One region of the Carboxydocella thermautotrophica DSM 16521 genome, then DNA from elsewhere that is predicted to be linked to it. Evidence: riboswitches for the same ligand, from Rfam matches in the RefSeq annotation. Region 1 holds a riboswitch; the other holds the start of a gene.
The links. A riboswitch is a leader RNA that binds a small molecule or an ion and turns the genes downstream of it on or off. The one in region 1 is predicted to bind cobalamin.
Positions count from the first base shown of each region.

Region 1 (7,551 bases):
AGGACAAAGTATGGGGCCTGATTGCTCAATTCTTTCTGTAACTGAATCGTAGAGTGGATATGATGTACTGGCACATGCCCGGGTCCTTCAATCATAACTTGAACCCCATACTCCCGGGCCCGGTCAACCAGTTCTCCAGCAATGATTAGGCCCTGAACCTGGGCACGATCCAAAGAATCATCTATACATCCAGGCCTAATGGCGTCACCAATACTGAGGACAACATCGTATTTTTTAGCTATTTCTAAAAGCCGATCAAACTGGGTATAGAGAGGATTTTCCGCCTGGTTGTGCAGCATCCAACCAGTTAAAAAGGCACCACCGCGACTAACTATATCCATTGTCCTTCCCTGTTTTTTCAGCCGGTTGACCACATCAAAATTCAGGGCACAATGGATAGCCATAAAATCTATCCCATCAGCAGCATGAGCCTCAATAGTAGCAAAGATATCTTCAGCTTTCATTTCGACAATACTACCGTATTTGGCGATTGCTTCTATTGCTGTTTGATAAATGGGCACAGAGCCAACAGGTAATTTGGTTTTAGCCAGGATTTCTTTCCGAATTCCATTGATATCCCCGCCAGTGCTCAAATCCATAATCGTGTCTGCACCGGCCTTTTCTGCAACCTGAAGTTTTTCCAGTTCCAGTTCCAGACTGGTGCTATCAGGGCTGGTTCCGACACTGGCATTCACCTTTGTTCTTAACCCTTTGCCGATGGCAACCGGATTACTATCTTTGCGGTTTTTGTTTTTCAATATAACAATCGTCCCTTCTGCTACTCCCTGGCGAATAAATTCAGGTGATACTTTTTCCTTTGCCGCAACATACTCCATTTCTTTGCTAATGATCCCCTGACGGGCCATTTCCAGTTGAGTCACTTCCCCTTCCTCCCTTTCTGAAGTCTATAATGATCGCCAAATCTAGCTGCTTTTTTTGCCGCTTCCACCCCTGCGTAAACGTGTTCTACAGTGGGAAAAGCAACATGTTCTGCTGGTGTAACATAACAGATAAAGTCGGCACCGGCAGCGACAGCCAATGCTCCCCCAATGGCACTGGTTAGATGATCATAACCAGGTGCAATATCAGTTACAATGGGGCCAAAAACGAAGTATGGACTATTGGAGGTCAATTTCTTCATTAAGTTAATTGTAGGATGGATATCCTGAATAGGAGTGTGACCAGGGCCTTTAACCTGGACTTGCACTCCAAAATCTCTTGCTCTTTTTACTAGATAACCTATTACAGCTAGTTCTGCTGTTTGAACTGTATCTAACGAATCATGGACACTGCCGGGACGAAAAGCATCAGCCAGGCTTAAAACTATGTCGTGTTTTTTCAGGATCTTCAATAGCTTATCATAGTGTTCGTATAATGGATTTTCCTTTTTATGCTCTAACATCCAGGCAGTTAGAAAAGTACCGCCATAACTTACAATCGGCTCTTGACGGTTTTGTTTCAAGTAAAGATCCAGGGTGAATTGATTTAAAGAACAATGAAAACCCATGAAAGAGATACCGTCTTCAGCCTGCTTTTCTATAGTTTCAAATAACTGACTCGCCGACATTTTCAGACAGGATCCATATTTTTCTCTCGCTTCGATTAATGCCTGGTAAAGAGGGAGAGTTCCGACAGGTAAAGATGTTTCCCGGATTAGATTTCGGCGAAACTCATCGCTTTGCTGAGAGGTTCCTCCACTGGACAAATCCATAATGGTATCGGCACCAGCTGCTTCTGCGCTTTTAAGTTTCTCAATTTCTTCTGTATGATTGATAAAATGTTTTAAGGTGCCTATACTAGCGTTTACTTTGGCTGATAAAGGATAGCCTACACCAACTGGTTTGATATTTTTATGATTACGATTATTCAGGATAACAATTTCTCCCCGGGCTATTCCCCGGGCTAGTTCTTCTTTTGTAATGTTTTCTTGGCTGGCAACAAACTCCATGGTTGACGTGATTTGGCCCTGTGAAGCATTTTCCAGAACGGACGTCATGGGCCAGTCACTCCAGCATCTGCGAAGGTAGCCATTTCATTAATGATTTTACAAGCGCCTTCAACAATATGCATTGCTAAAGCAGCACCTGTACCTTCACCCAGGCGCATATTTAGCAAGAGCATGGGTTTCAATCCCAATAATTCAAGGATCATTTTATGACCAGGTTCCTCTGAGGCATGGGAAGGAATCATATATTCAACACTCAGCGGAGCAATCCGTTGTGCTATTAGTGCTGCTGCGGAGGAGATAAACCCATCTATAATAATGGGTGTTTTATTGGCAGCAGCACCCAGGATCAAACCGGCCAATCCAGCAATTTCGTAACCACCTACTTTAGCTAAAACATCAATAGGATCATTTACATTGGGCTGGTTTACTTCGATTGCTTTCCTTATAGCATTTTGTTTATTTTTTAGGCCGGCCTCATCGATTCCTGTACCACGGCCACAAACATCTTCAACCTTTAGACCCCCAAATACAGCTAACAGCGCTGAACTTGGAGTAGTATTAGCAATGCCCATTTCTCCAGTTGCCAGCAGAGTATAACCCTGATTTTTTATTAGATCTTTTGCTATTTCAACCCCGGCTTCTAACGCCTTTACTGCTTGTTCATAAGTCATCGCCGGTTCGATGACCATATTACGGGTACCGTAATCTATTTTTCTGTTTATTACACCTGGCAGGTCTATATCTACTGCCACTCCCATATCCACTACAAACACATCTGCATTAGAATGGCGCGCTAAAACATTGATTCCTGCTCCACCCCGGATAAAATTGGCTACCATCTGGTATGTAACTTCAGAAGGGAAAGCACTTACTCCCTCGCTAGCTACACCATGGTCACCCGCCATAACAACCACACATTTTTTAGATATTTGGGGACGCGGATTTCCTGTAATGCCAGCTAGCTGTTTAGCTATACTTTCTAATCTTCCTAAACTCCCCAGTGGCTTGGTCAGAATATCCAGTCTTACCTGGGCTTGCTGCATCGCTTCAGTATTAAGGGGGACTATTGAACTGATGGTGCGCTTTAACAAATCCATTTTAACTACCTCCCTCAAATTTTATAAGATAAAATTAAAAATCCGCAGCATGAAACATGCCGCGGACTTTACCATCATCCACAGTTATCTGCTATAACAACAGGCAGGTCTCCTGGCTCTCGGATCATAACAATGCTACCGCCTTCCCAGCAATAGTAGCCAGTGGCATATTGGTAGTTGCTCCCCGATTACAGTGGCGGGACCGCTCAGGATTTGCACCTGATTCCCTATTCTCCTCTCAAAAGAGGCACCTGTTGTCATAATATTCAGCTATATTAATTACATTTATTCTACACCTTTTCAGGTTTTCCTGCTTTCATGAACAAAAATATTTAATAATATCCTTTTTCTTCTGTTGGTTTATTTATAATAATATGAAAATGTCCAATCCCATCCTGTAAATGATACTCGCGGCCACATTCAGGGCAAACTTCAGAATGTTCAAAGTCCAGGGCATGCAAACGCAAACCGCAAGTGCAAAAAATCTCTACATCCTTTATTAGTTTTCTAACTTCATCTTTTTTTAAGCTATCTACATTAAGACATACTTTTAGATTCACAATAATCCCACCTTGTTGTTTAGTTACTTATATTATAGCAAAAAACTTATGATTTTTTCCAGCTGATTGATATTTCGACACTCGAAAAAATAATGAAATAATGGCATAAAATCTTTTACCTGTGAGTCATCTTGATTCCAGCGCTCAATGGGTTCAGGATTTAAAAATATTGTTTTATTAAATTTACTGCATAGACCTCGCCAGTATTGGATACCAGCAGGCTGGTAATTGGTGCGACAATCACCAATTACTATTAATATACTATGGAAATAATGGTGATCAGATAGAAGATTACAAATTTGCTGTCCGACTAAAGCGTAATTACTAAACCCGCTAATAGACGCCTGACTATTGAAAAGTTCGGTAATTAATTCTTTAGACATTCTTTCCTGTGCAAGCAAATGGGAAATTTCTGCTACCTGATCCACAAACACAAAGGCTTTAACATTTTTAAAAACATTATAAATCCCTTGAACAAGCTGTAGTAAAAACAAGGCGTATGGACTAACTGAGCCAGAAATATCGCAAAGAACGTATAGATTTGTCTTAGTAATTTTGGGCTTTTTATAATATAAATGATAGGGGAGAAAATTGTGTCTTATTGAAGTCGAAAAAGTTTTTTTAAAGTCAAAAAGTCCTGACTTGGCACGTATCCAGCGCCTGCTTTTTTTCATTGCCAGGTATCTTGTAAGTTTTTGAATGTGTTGCTCAATTACCATTTGTTCTTTTGTATCAAGTGATCCCAGGTCCTTGTTCACTAACATGTTTTCTTTTATAAAATCTTTTTTATTTTCTATACTTAGTTTGTTATACCAAAATTTTTTTACCTCGTTCTCAAAAATCTCTCGTGCACTTTCTAAATTAATTATTAATTGGGGATCTTCAGTTTTTAAGAGCTTGTTCTCAGTAATTTTCCATTCCAAAAAAACTTTTATCTTTTTATTAAATTCTTCGTAGCTAAGATTAAGATTTTTTTCTGAAATATAGTCCAATGACTTACTTATAATCCGCTTTAAACTATTCATATCTCCGAGAACAATATACTGAAATAGCTTTTCTTTAAAAGCTTCGGGTTGACCATATTCACTACTTGTAAATTCTCTATCACCGACAATATTTCCAACTGGAAGTTCTGAAGATTTATAAAATAGTATAGTTTCAAGTATCTTGGCCTGTATATCATCTTTAACCAGCGTAATGTAAAGTAAATCTTTCAAATTCCATTCTGTAGATGGGATAATTGTTAGTGCCTGTAAGAAATCACAAACTTCATCAGTACAAACTGGATAACCGTATTCGCGCAACTCATTAATTATTTGGAGTATTTTCCTCACTATCATAGGAGTGAGGCCACCTTTGGCATGATTGTCTTGATATCTTCTTCATATTTTAGTAATACGCATAATGATTGCTGAACCCAGTCTATGTTAAGGTCTTTTTGGCCGCTTACAAGGGCAGATTGGGCCCACTCTATTACTTCAGCTATACTAGGTGATTTCTTGATCTTTTGTTTTCTGATATTACTGGTAAAAGTGATAATTTTTTCAGCCAATATTTTATCCAGATCAGGCAATTTTTTCAGAATTATTTCTAACTCTCTTTCCTTGTCAGGATAATCAATATAAAGATGGAGGCAACGTCGTTTTAATGCTTCACTGAATGCTCTTGTGTTATTGCTGGTTAACAAAACAAAAGGAATATGTTTGGCTTTGATAGTACCGATTTCGGGAATGGTAACTTGATATTCAGCCAGTGCTTCTAGCAGGAAACTTTCGAATTCCTGGTCGCTTTTATCAATCTCATCAATTAACAGAACTACTGGCTTTTCAGCAGTTAATGCCTGCAAAATTGGGCGGGCTAGATAAAATTCTTCACTAAAAATATTCTTCTTAATATCCTGCCAGTTAGAACCCTGATTCACCAATGTCTGAATGTATAAAAGTTGTTTTTGATAATTCCATTCAAATAATGCTTTGCTTTCATCTAGCCCTTCATAGCACTGGAGGCGAATGAGAGGCCTGTTTAAACTTTTAGAGATAACTTTGGCCAATTCAGTTTTGCCTACCCCTGCAGGGCCCTCAACCAATAATGGTTTTTTTAACTTTAAAGCCAGAAAAACTGCCATTACTGTACGGTCATCAGGACAGTAGTTATTTTCAATAAATAACTGTTTGAGTTGGTCTAAACTGTTTACCATTTTCTCCCCTCTTCCCTTTATCTCTATAAATAAAATTTGGTAAACATTACTCTTAAAAAAGCATCAATAAAAATAGTTAAGATGGTTGTGGCAGCAGGCCAGTAAGGGCGCCATTTCCAGTAAAGCATATGCAATACTGCAGCATTAAATAAAATATCCACAATCGAGACCAGCATAATATTTTCCCAAAAAACTTTTTCAGTAGTCAGGTTATAGAAACCAGTAAATAATATGCTTAAAATTGAAAATAGAAGTCCTAACATGGTAAGGTTTTTAAGAGAAGGTACCATTTCTGTAGTAGTCATTTGACCAGTTAAAAACTTAAATCCCTGAAAGGCTGCAAATATATACCACATAATGGCCAGAGCTGTTACAGCTAACTGGGAATAAAATAGCAATTCTTGCAAGAACATTCGCCTCCACAATTATAATCTCAACATAATATAATTCTCGATAAAACCAGCAAAATCCTGCTGGTAATGTTAAGAGGTCTGGAACAAACTCCAGACCTCTATTGTTTACAAACTATAATTAGGTGCCTCTTTTGTAATAATCACATCATGGGGATGACTTTCTCTCAAACCAGCACTAGTAATTCGTATAAATTTTGTTTTAGTCTTCAGTTCTTGTATATTACGTACTCCACAGTAGCCCATACCAGCTCGCAAACCGCCTATTAATTGATAAACGGTTTCAGCAAGGGGACCTTTATAGGGTACACGGCCTTCAATTCCTTCTGGAACCAGTTTTTGCTCATTCTCTTGAAAATATCTATCTTTGGAGCCATCTTTCATAGCTCCGATTGAGCCCATGCCACGATAAACCTTAAAACTGCGTCCCTGATAAATTTCCATTTCCCCAGGACTTTCTTCCGTACCAGCAAACAGACTGCCTATCATGACTACATCAGCACCAGCAGCAATGGCTTTTGTGATATCTCCAGAGTACTTTATCCCACCATCTGCGATAATGGGAATATTATATTTAGCTGCCTCTCTAGCACAATCATAAATGGCGGTAATTTGCGGAACGCCAATGCCTGCTACAACCCTGGTAGTACAAATGGAACCGGGACCAATACCCACCTTAATGGCATCAGCACCAGCTTCAATTAGGTCTCTTGTAGCCTCGGCAGTTGCCACATTACCTGCGATAATATTTAGTTCGGGGTATTTTTGTCTTATCCGTTTTACTGTTTCTATAACACCTCGAGAATGACCATGAGCAGTATCAACTACAATGGCATCTACCTTTGCAGCTACTAAAGCTTCTACCCGCTCATCAGTATCCTTGGCTACACCTACCGCAGCTGCAACTAAGAGCCGTCCCCTTTGATCCTTTGCAGCATTGGGATACTGTCTGGCTTTTTCAATATCCTTTATAGTTATTAAACCCTTTAACATAAAGTTTTCATCAACAATAGGGAGTTTTTCTACCTTGTGTTTTTGTAATATTTCTTTCGCTTCTTCTAAGGTTGTACCTATCGGAGCGGTAACAAGATTTTCTTTTGTCATAACGTCCTCAATAGGTAAACTATAATCTTTTACAAACCGTAAATCTCGGTTAGTCAAAATACCGACAAGTTTGCCCTGCACAGTAATAGGAACTCCTGAAATTCTATATCTCTCCATCAATTCCAGGGCATCTCTGATGGGATGTTGAGGTGACAAATAGATTGGATCAGTAATTACTCCGTGTTCCGAACGTTTAACCCGATCTACCTCCAGGGCCTGACGCTCAATTGACATG
Region 1 is NZ_FUXM01000002.1:72,888-80,438, reverse strand. Features, by position in the region: gene bzaB (B12 lower ligand biosynthesis ThiC-like protein BzaB) at 1-881, opposite strand, end outside; gene thiC (phosphomethylpyrimidine synthase ThiC) at 878-1,996, opposite strand; gene cobT (nicotinate-nucleotide--dimethylbenzimidazole phosphoribosyltransferase) at 1,993-3,045, opposite strand; cobalamin riboswitch at 3,131-3,315, opposite strand; gene B5D20_RS01310 (hypothetical protein) at 3,378-3,605, opposite strand; gene B5D20_RS01305 (VWA domain-containing protein) at 3,638-4,945, opposite strand; gene B5D20_RS01300 (AAA family ATPase) at 4,942-5,802, opposite strand; gene B5D20_RS01295 (hypothetical protein) at 5,826-6,209, opposite strand; gene guaB (IMP dehydrogenase) at 6,321-7,551, opposite strand, start outside.

Region 2 (7,551 bases), on a different contig from region 1:
TGCCTTGGTTTGTAATATTTTTTCCTGACAGCCAAGCTTTTGCTTTATCACGCCAATTTGGATCATTGGATGCCTGAGGGTATATCAAAACTTCTTCAAAACAATGATTATTATATGGAACTCCAACTGAAAATAACTTTTCATATATTCTTTTCTGGATTTTCTCTTTTTCTTCTACTATTTGAACGTATAAGTTTAACGGTAAATACAGATAGAGAGTATAAAAATAAGTTCCGCCATTCCAATTGTCAAAATTTGTCTGTACAACTTCTAAAACCGCATGTGCAAGTATGGCTACTTCTTTAGCTGACCCTTCTAATGCAAATAATTTTGCAACAGTTGCTACCATTGACTCGGAATATTCAATAAAAGGATCACTCAAATTAATCACCTCAACAAAATGAAATAGTCTCCATAACTTTACATTATTATAACACAAAAAAGGGGGACAGAACCATGTCCTCCCCCTAAATTAATTACACAAATTACACACTTTTTACAGTCTTCTTTCGGTTCCTCTCAATGCTGATTAGCACAACCGCTGCCAGTACCAATACGGCCCCAGTCAGCTTGCTGCTATTCAGCTCCTCACCGGCCCAGAACCAGCCCAGCAATACTGCTACCACCGGATTGACATAGGCATAGGTTGACACCCAGAGGGGATCTGCATTTTTTAACAACCAGATGTAGGCGCTATAACCCACTAGCGAACCAAACAGCACCAGATAACCAAAAGCCAGCCAGGACTGCATCGTAACCTCATTCAGGTCCAACCGGCCCGCCTCTCCCAGCAAAATACTTGCCCCCAGACAGGCCAGCCCTCCGGCCAGCATTTGCATGCCAATGGCAAGCCAGGCCGAATCAGGCCAGTTAGCCTTGCGGGAGTAAATAGAGCCCCAGGCCCAGGAGATCGCCGCCAGCACCACAATTAAGTAATAGCTGTTAATCGCCCCCGAAACACTGGCCAGTGAAGGCGAAATTAGCCAGAGGATCCCAGTGAAACCGAGGATCAAGCCCAGCCATTCCAGGGGCTGCGGCCGTGGCCGTGCCCCCGTGGCCCAGGCTATTAAGGCCATCCAGAGGGGTACAGTAGCGATAATCAAGGCAGCAATACCGGAAGGCACCTGCTGTTCCCCCCACACCACGCCGCCATTACCGCCCAGAAGCAAAAGCGAGCCGACAATCACCGCATATTTCCATTGTTCTACTGTGGGTCTCGGCGCTCCACCTAACCTCGTCCAGCCGTAGAGCATGCTCTTGACACAGGCTTGCCACATCTGAGCGGGCGTGAGCTTATCCATTTTATCACCTCCAGATCGCTTGAGTTAATTATAAACTATAAAATAATGTCGCGCTTCTAATTTTTTGCTGTCTAATTAGCAAAAAAAGAAAAAGGCAGATCAACTCCGCCCTCTATAATAACCTCGCCTGGGTAGACGATAATGGGATAGCAATAAATAAAATCCTCTGCCTTTACAAGCAGAGGACTATTGGCCCACAGAAATAAGCCTTTACTCCCCCTGCCTGTCCGCGCAGGCTCAGGTCACCAACGGAATGAGCAGGTCTCCTGGCTTAAGATCATCGCTCCCTCAGCCTTCCCGGATTAACCCAGTGGCTAAATTGAGGTCGCTCCCTTTCACAGTGGCGGGACCGCGTCAGATTCGCACTGACTTCCCTTTTCAGTTCCGTTTATACGGAACCACTCATTCCTGCTATGTTTTTGTTTATCATAACACAGTTTCAGTGGAAATGCAAGTACTACCAGTCCTGGCCTATATTTTTCTTCCATTTTTGGCGAACTTAAGAGGAATTTGTCAACAAAGGGAGAATATATCTGATTATAAAAAATGTAAATGGGGTGATATTTTGGTTGACAGGGAAATTTTATCTCAACACAGCAGGTGGGTAGGTTTTGTAGGTATAATGACTGTTATTTTCGGCGTTATTTCAGCTATTGCTGGTCTCTTTGCTTTTATCGTAGGTGCAATTCTTGGAATTATTACGATAATACTGGGACTGAAACTGCGCGGTGCAAAAAAATATGCCGACCAGATCATCACTTCCGGTGGCGATTCCACTCAGTTGAACATGTTGTTTATGAACCTTAATACTTACTTTAAAATTCAAGGAGTATTAATCATTATCAATTTGATTATGATAGCCCTGGCGATTTTCTTCGGAATATTTGCCGGTGTTGCCTCAATGAACATGATGAGCCCCAATTCATTCTAGCAGTAATATAAAAATCAATCGAGTAGAAAGGGGTGATTAACCCCCGTCCTCTCACACCACCGTATGTACCGTTCGGTATACGGCGGTTCACCAAGCTTGACGAATGCGATGATAACGTTCAGTTAAACTCTTCAAGCCCTGACTATGCCAGTAGGCATTGTTCAGGGCGTTATTTAATTGTCGAGACATACGCCAGTAGCCTTTACGGGCATTAGCCATTATACATTATATGGACTACTCGCTCCGGTAGGCCCAGGGTTCGTGTTCGGCCCTTCACCAGTTTGACGTCAATACTGCTTCAGATTCCACCTCACGGAGGACACCCTGTCTTAAGCTACGGCTACTGCTACCTTCGCCGTTCGGGATTTTCACCCTATAGACAACGCCCATGCCGGGCGCACAAAAATTAGGGAGGGCAAATTTTTGCCTTCTCCCTGTCATGTACTATACAAATTTACCAGCCACGATTATACTCCCCGGCACAGGGAATGCAGACAAACTGACCATCTTTTACCCTGAGTCGGGCTTCCATCACTGATTCCCCGCACTCCGCACAGGTCCAGGACTTATAGATTCGGGCCCGCTCCGGAAATTCCAGTGGAATTTTTTGCACAGTACAAAAATCATCTTCCTGTAGCTCCAGTATAAACCGGATTCTTCCCTCCCGGTCAAGCCCCAGCTTTTCCAGTTCCTGACGCCAGCCGACGCTCTTTACCACTATTCTGATTGCTTCCCTGTTTTTCCTATTCCCTATAGTATAAACCTGTTTGCCATAATCCCGGTAAAGCAAATTTCCTTTACCTAGCGTACAGCCCGTTAATACCTGAATAGCATCCACCCCACAGGCATCATTTTCCACAATCGCTACCAGCTCCTCATCCTGAGCTCGCTCTACCCCCAGCTCTTTAAGGGCGATTTGCGCTACCCGGTAGCCCACTGCCAGGCCAGGACATTCATGGCCGTGAAACTCTACACATCTTTCCCAGGGCGTTCTCGTTCTGTCCATAACAGCTTCCCTCCATTCTGTAGAAAAATTATATACCTGTAGCTAAAATTTAGCAATAAGATGGATAGGTGGGCAGGTTTTGTCGGCATTATGTCCATTATTTTCGGCACCATTTCGGCCATCGGCGGTCTCTTTGCCTTTGCTGTGAGTGCGATTAAAAAAATACGCCGACCAGATTATAGCTTCCGGTGGCGATCAGACTCAGATGAACCTGTTGTTTATGAGCCTTACAATTTCCTTATCTTCACCGCACTGATTTTCAACTCCGGAATCTTGCAGACCGGATCAAAAGCTGCATTGGTCAGGACATTGGTTGGCGTCTCCTGATAGTGGAAAGTGAGAAATACCATGCCCGGTGGCACCAGATCGGTTACCTGCACCCGGGTTTCCACCCTACCGCGCCGGGAAGTCACTTCCACCCGGTCTCCATCCTTGATGCCAAAACGGTCTGCATCCTGTGGATGAATCTGCATCAGCTCCTCAGGCCGGATCAGATCCAGCCGGGTGCGCCGGGTCATGGAACCGGTATGGAACTGGTAGAGATTGCGGCCGGTATTGAGCAGAAGCGGATACTCAGCATCGGGTTCCTCTGCGGCCGGAATATGCTCAACGGCATGGAAGCGGCCTTTGCCGCGGGCGAATTTTTCCGCATGCAAGTAAGGAGTGCCGGGATGGCCGGGAGTAGGACAGGGCCACTGGATGCCGCCTTTCTCCAGACGGGCATAGGTGATACCGCCATAGAGGGGATTGACCAGGGCGATTTCCTCCATAATCTGCTCCGGGCCCCTGGGATAATGCCAGTCATGGCCCAGCCGCCGGGCCAGCTCCAGGATAATCTGCCAGTCCGGCCGGGCTTCCCCGGGAGGAGTGATGGCCTGGCGCACCCGCTGAATGCGCCGTTCGGTATTGGTGAAGGTGCCATCTTTTTCAGCAAAAGTTACGGCAGGCAAAACCACATGGGCCAGCCGGGCCGTTTCCGTCAGGAAAATATCCTGCACCAGCAAAAACTCCAGGTTTTCCATGGCCTTGCGTACATGGTTGACATCAGGGTCAGCCAGCATGGGGTTCTCACCCATGATATACATGGCTGCAAGCTCGCCCCTTGCAGCGGCATTCATCATCTCTGTCAGGGTCAGGCCCGGAGTAGACGGCAGCTCAGTGCGCCAGATGGTTTCAAACTTCTGCCGGTTTCCCTCCGCTTCCACCAGCTGGTAACCGGGATAGTAGTTGGGCAGGGCTCCCATGTCGCAGGCACCCTGAACATTGTTTTGCCCCCGCAAGGGATAAACACCGGTGCCGGGCCGGCCCACATTGCCGGTGAGGATGGCCAGGTTGGCGACAGCCAGTACATTCTGGGTACCGGAAGTATGCTGGGTGATGCCCATGGCATAGATGATGCAGGCCCGTTCCGCCTGGCCATAAAGGCGGGCAGCAGCCCGGATTTGTTCCGCCGGCACGCCGGTGATTTTCTCTACCCGGTCCGGCGGATATTCCTCCACTTTGCGCCGGAATTCCTCAAAGCCTTCACTGCGCTCAGCTACAAAGGCCTGATCCCAGAGGTTTTCCTGCAAAATCACATAGGCCAGACCGTTGAGCAGGGCGATATCCGTACCGGGCCGGTGCCTGAGCCAGAGGTCAGCATAGCGGACCAGCTCGATGCGCCGCGGGTCGGCCACAATCAATTTGGCCCCCCGCTTCACTGCCTGCTTGATGCGGTAACCGGTAACGGGATGGGCCTCAGTGGTGTTGGCCCCGATCAAAAGCATAACCTGGGTTTCCAGTAAGTCATGTATGGAGTTGGTCATAGCGCCACTGCCAAATGCTGTTGCCAGACCGGCAACGGTAGAGCTGTGTCAAAGGCGGGCGCAATGGTCGATGTGATTGGTATTCAGCGCCGTGCGCATCAGTTTCTGGAAAAGGTAATTTTCCTCATTGGTACATTTAGCTGAAGCCAGCCCGGCGATAGCCTGGCCGCCCCGCCGCTGCAAAATGTCCCGCAGGCTGCTGGCAGCAAAGTCCAGGGCTTCCTCCCAGCTTACCGGCACCAGTTCCCCGTTTTTGCGCAGCAAAGGCCGCGTCAGGCGGTCTGGTGAGTGGACATAATCCCAGCCAAACTGGCCTTTAGCGCAGAGATGGCCCTGGTTGGGCCCGGCTTTGTCCCCTGTTACTCCCACAATCCGGTTATCCCTGACTTTCAAAAATAACTGGCAACCGACTCCACAATAGGAACAGGTAGTCTGAACTTTGCGGATTTCCCAGTGACGACCCTGCCAGAGGGAGGATTTTTCCACCAGAGCCGCTACGGGGCAAACGTTGACACACATGCCACAGGCAGTGCAGGTGGTTTCCTGTAATGGGTCATCATAGGCAGATGTAACCTTGGTCTGAATGCCCCGGCCCATGAAATCATAGACATGGGCACCATTGACCTCAGCGCAGATGGCAACGCATTTGCCGCATTTAATACAGCGACCATAATCGCGGATGAAAAAGGGATTGGTGTCATCAATAGGAAAGACCTGTTTTTCCCCGTCCTTATAGGGAGTATCCTCCACCTGATAGCGATAACAGTAATCCTGCAAACGGCAGTCACCATTGCGGGGACAGGTCAGACAGCGCAAATCATGGTTGGCAATGAGCAGGCGCAGAATTTCCCGGCGCGCCTCTACTACCCGCTCCGATTCGGTTTGAATTTCCATCCCTTCTTCTACCGGAGTGGCGCAGGCGGCCAGCAGTTTGCGGGCCCCTTTTACTTCCACCACACAAAGGCGGCAACCGCCGAAAATAGGCAACCCCTCTTCATAGCAGAGAGTGGGGATAAAAATGCCATTGTTCTGGGCTGCCTTGAGTATGGTCCATTCTTTCGGTACCGTATATTCCTGGCCATTGATTTTTAGACGTATCTGATTCATGGCTTCACCTCCTTAAGCCTGGGCCTGTAATTTGGCGGCCCGTTGCCGCATGCGCACCAGGGGCTTACAGACTCCGGCCGGACAATCCTGCCGGCGCATATGCAGTTCATATTCCTCCCGGAAATAGCGGAGAGTGCTGAGAACGGGATTGGGCGCCGATTGTCCCAAACCGCAAAGGGAAGAATCAATAATGTTGCGGCTTAAGCTTTCGATCCGCTCCAGATCCCCTTCCTGTCCTTTGCCTTCCACCAGTCGCTGCAGGATTTCCAGCAAACGGGTGGTCCCTTCCCGGCAGGGTGTGCATTTGCCACAGGACTCCATTCTGGTAAAGGAAAGGAAGAAACGGGCCAGTTCCACCATGCAGGTGGTTTCATCCATCACTACCAGACCGCCAGAGCCCATCATCGCCCCGGCCGCCAGTAAAGAATCATAATCAATAGGCAGGTTCAGATGTTCTTCGGTCAGACATCCGCCGGAAGGCCCTCCGATTTGCACGGCTTTGAATTTCTTGCCACCCCTGATGCCGCCGCCGATATCGAAGATGATTTCCCGCAGGGTAATGCCCATGGGCACCTCCACCAGACCAGTATTATTAACCTTGCCGGTGAGGGCAAAAACTTTGGTGCCCTTGCTTTTTTCTGTGCCAATGGCAGCGTAGCGGGCCGCTCCCTGGTTGATAATCAAGGGGACATTGGCAAATGTCTCCACATTATTGACATTGGTGGGTTTGCCCCAGAGACCGCTCACGGCGGGAAAGGGCGGACGGGGCCGGGGCATACCCCGATTGCCCTGGATGGATTCAATCAGGGCTGTTTCTTCCCCACAAACAAAGGCACCGGCACCCTGTTTGATTTTAATGCGGAAATTGAAACCTTTGCCCAGGATATTTTCCCCCAGATAACCTTTAGCTTCAGCCTGTTGCAGGGCAATCCCCAAACGTTTGACAGCCAGGGGATATTCGGCCCGGATATATATATACCCCTCGTCAGCCCCAATGGCATAACCGGCAATCAACATGCCTTCAATAACAGCATGAGGGTCCCCTTCACAGATGCTGCGGTCCATAAAGGCCCCTGGGTCTCCTTCATCAGCATTGCAAACCACATATTTTTTGGTGCCAGGAGCATTCCGGGTAATCTCCCACTTGGTTCCGGTAGGAAAACCGCCCCCACCCCGGCCTCTGAGGCCAGAAGCTTTGATTTCGGCAATTACCTCTTCGGGGGCCATAGTAAGAGCTTTAGCCAGAGCCTGGTAACCCCCACTGGCCAGATAATCTTCGATATTTTCCGGATCGATCAGCCCACAGCGGGCCAATACCAATCGTTGCTGTTTCTGGTAAAAAGGTACCTCATGGCGGGTTTTAACCTTCTCTCCCGTTTCCGGTACGGTATAAAGCAACTC
Region 2 is NZ_FUXM01000003.1:100,306-107,856, reverse strand. Features, by position in the region: gene B5D20_RS13970 (hypothetical protein) at 1-382, opposite strand, end outside; gene B5D20_RS02225 (EamA family transporter) at 486-1,301, opposite strand; cobalamin riboswitch at 1,541-1,722, opposite strand; gene B5D20_RS02220 (DUF5362 family protein) at 1,867-2,232, shown strand; gene B5D20_RS14185 (hypothetical protein) at 2,320-2,451, opposite strand; gene B5D20_RS02215 (FmdE family protein) at 2,687-3,238, opposite strand; gene fdhF (formate dehydrogenase subunit alpha) at 3,466-6,150, opposite strand; gene nuoF (NADH-quinone oxidoreductase subunit NuoF) at 6,163-7,551, opposite strand, start outside.
Region 2: another riboswitch for cobalamin. It lies ahead of B5D20_RS02225 (EamA family transporter); the one in region 1 lies ahead of cobT (nicotinate-nucleotide--dimethylbenzimidazole phosphoribosyltransferase).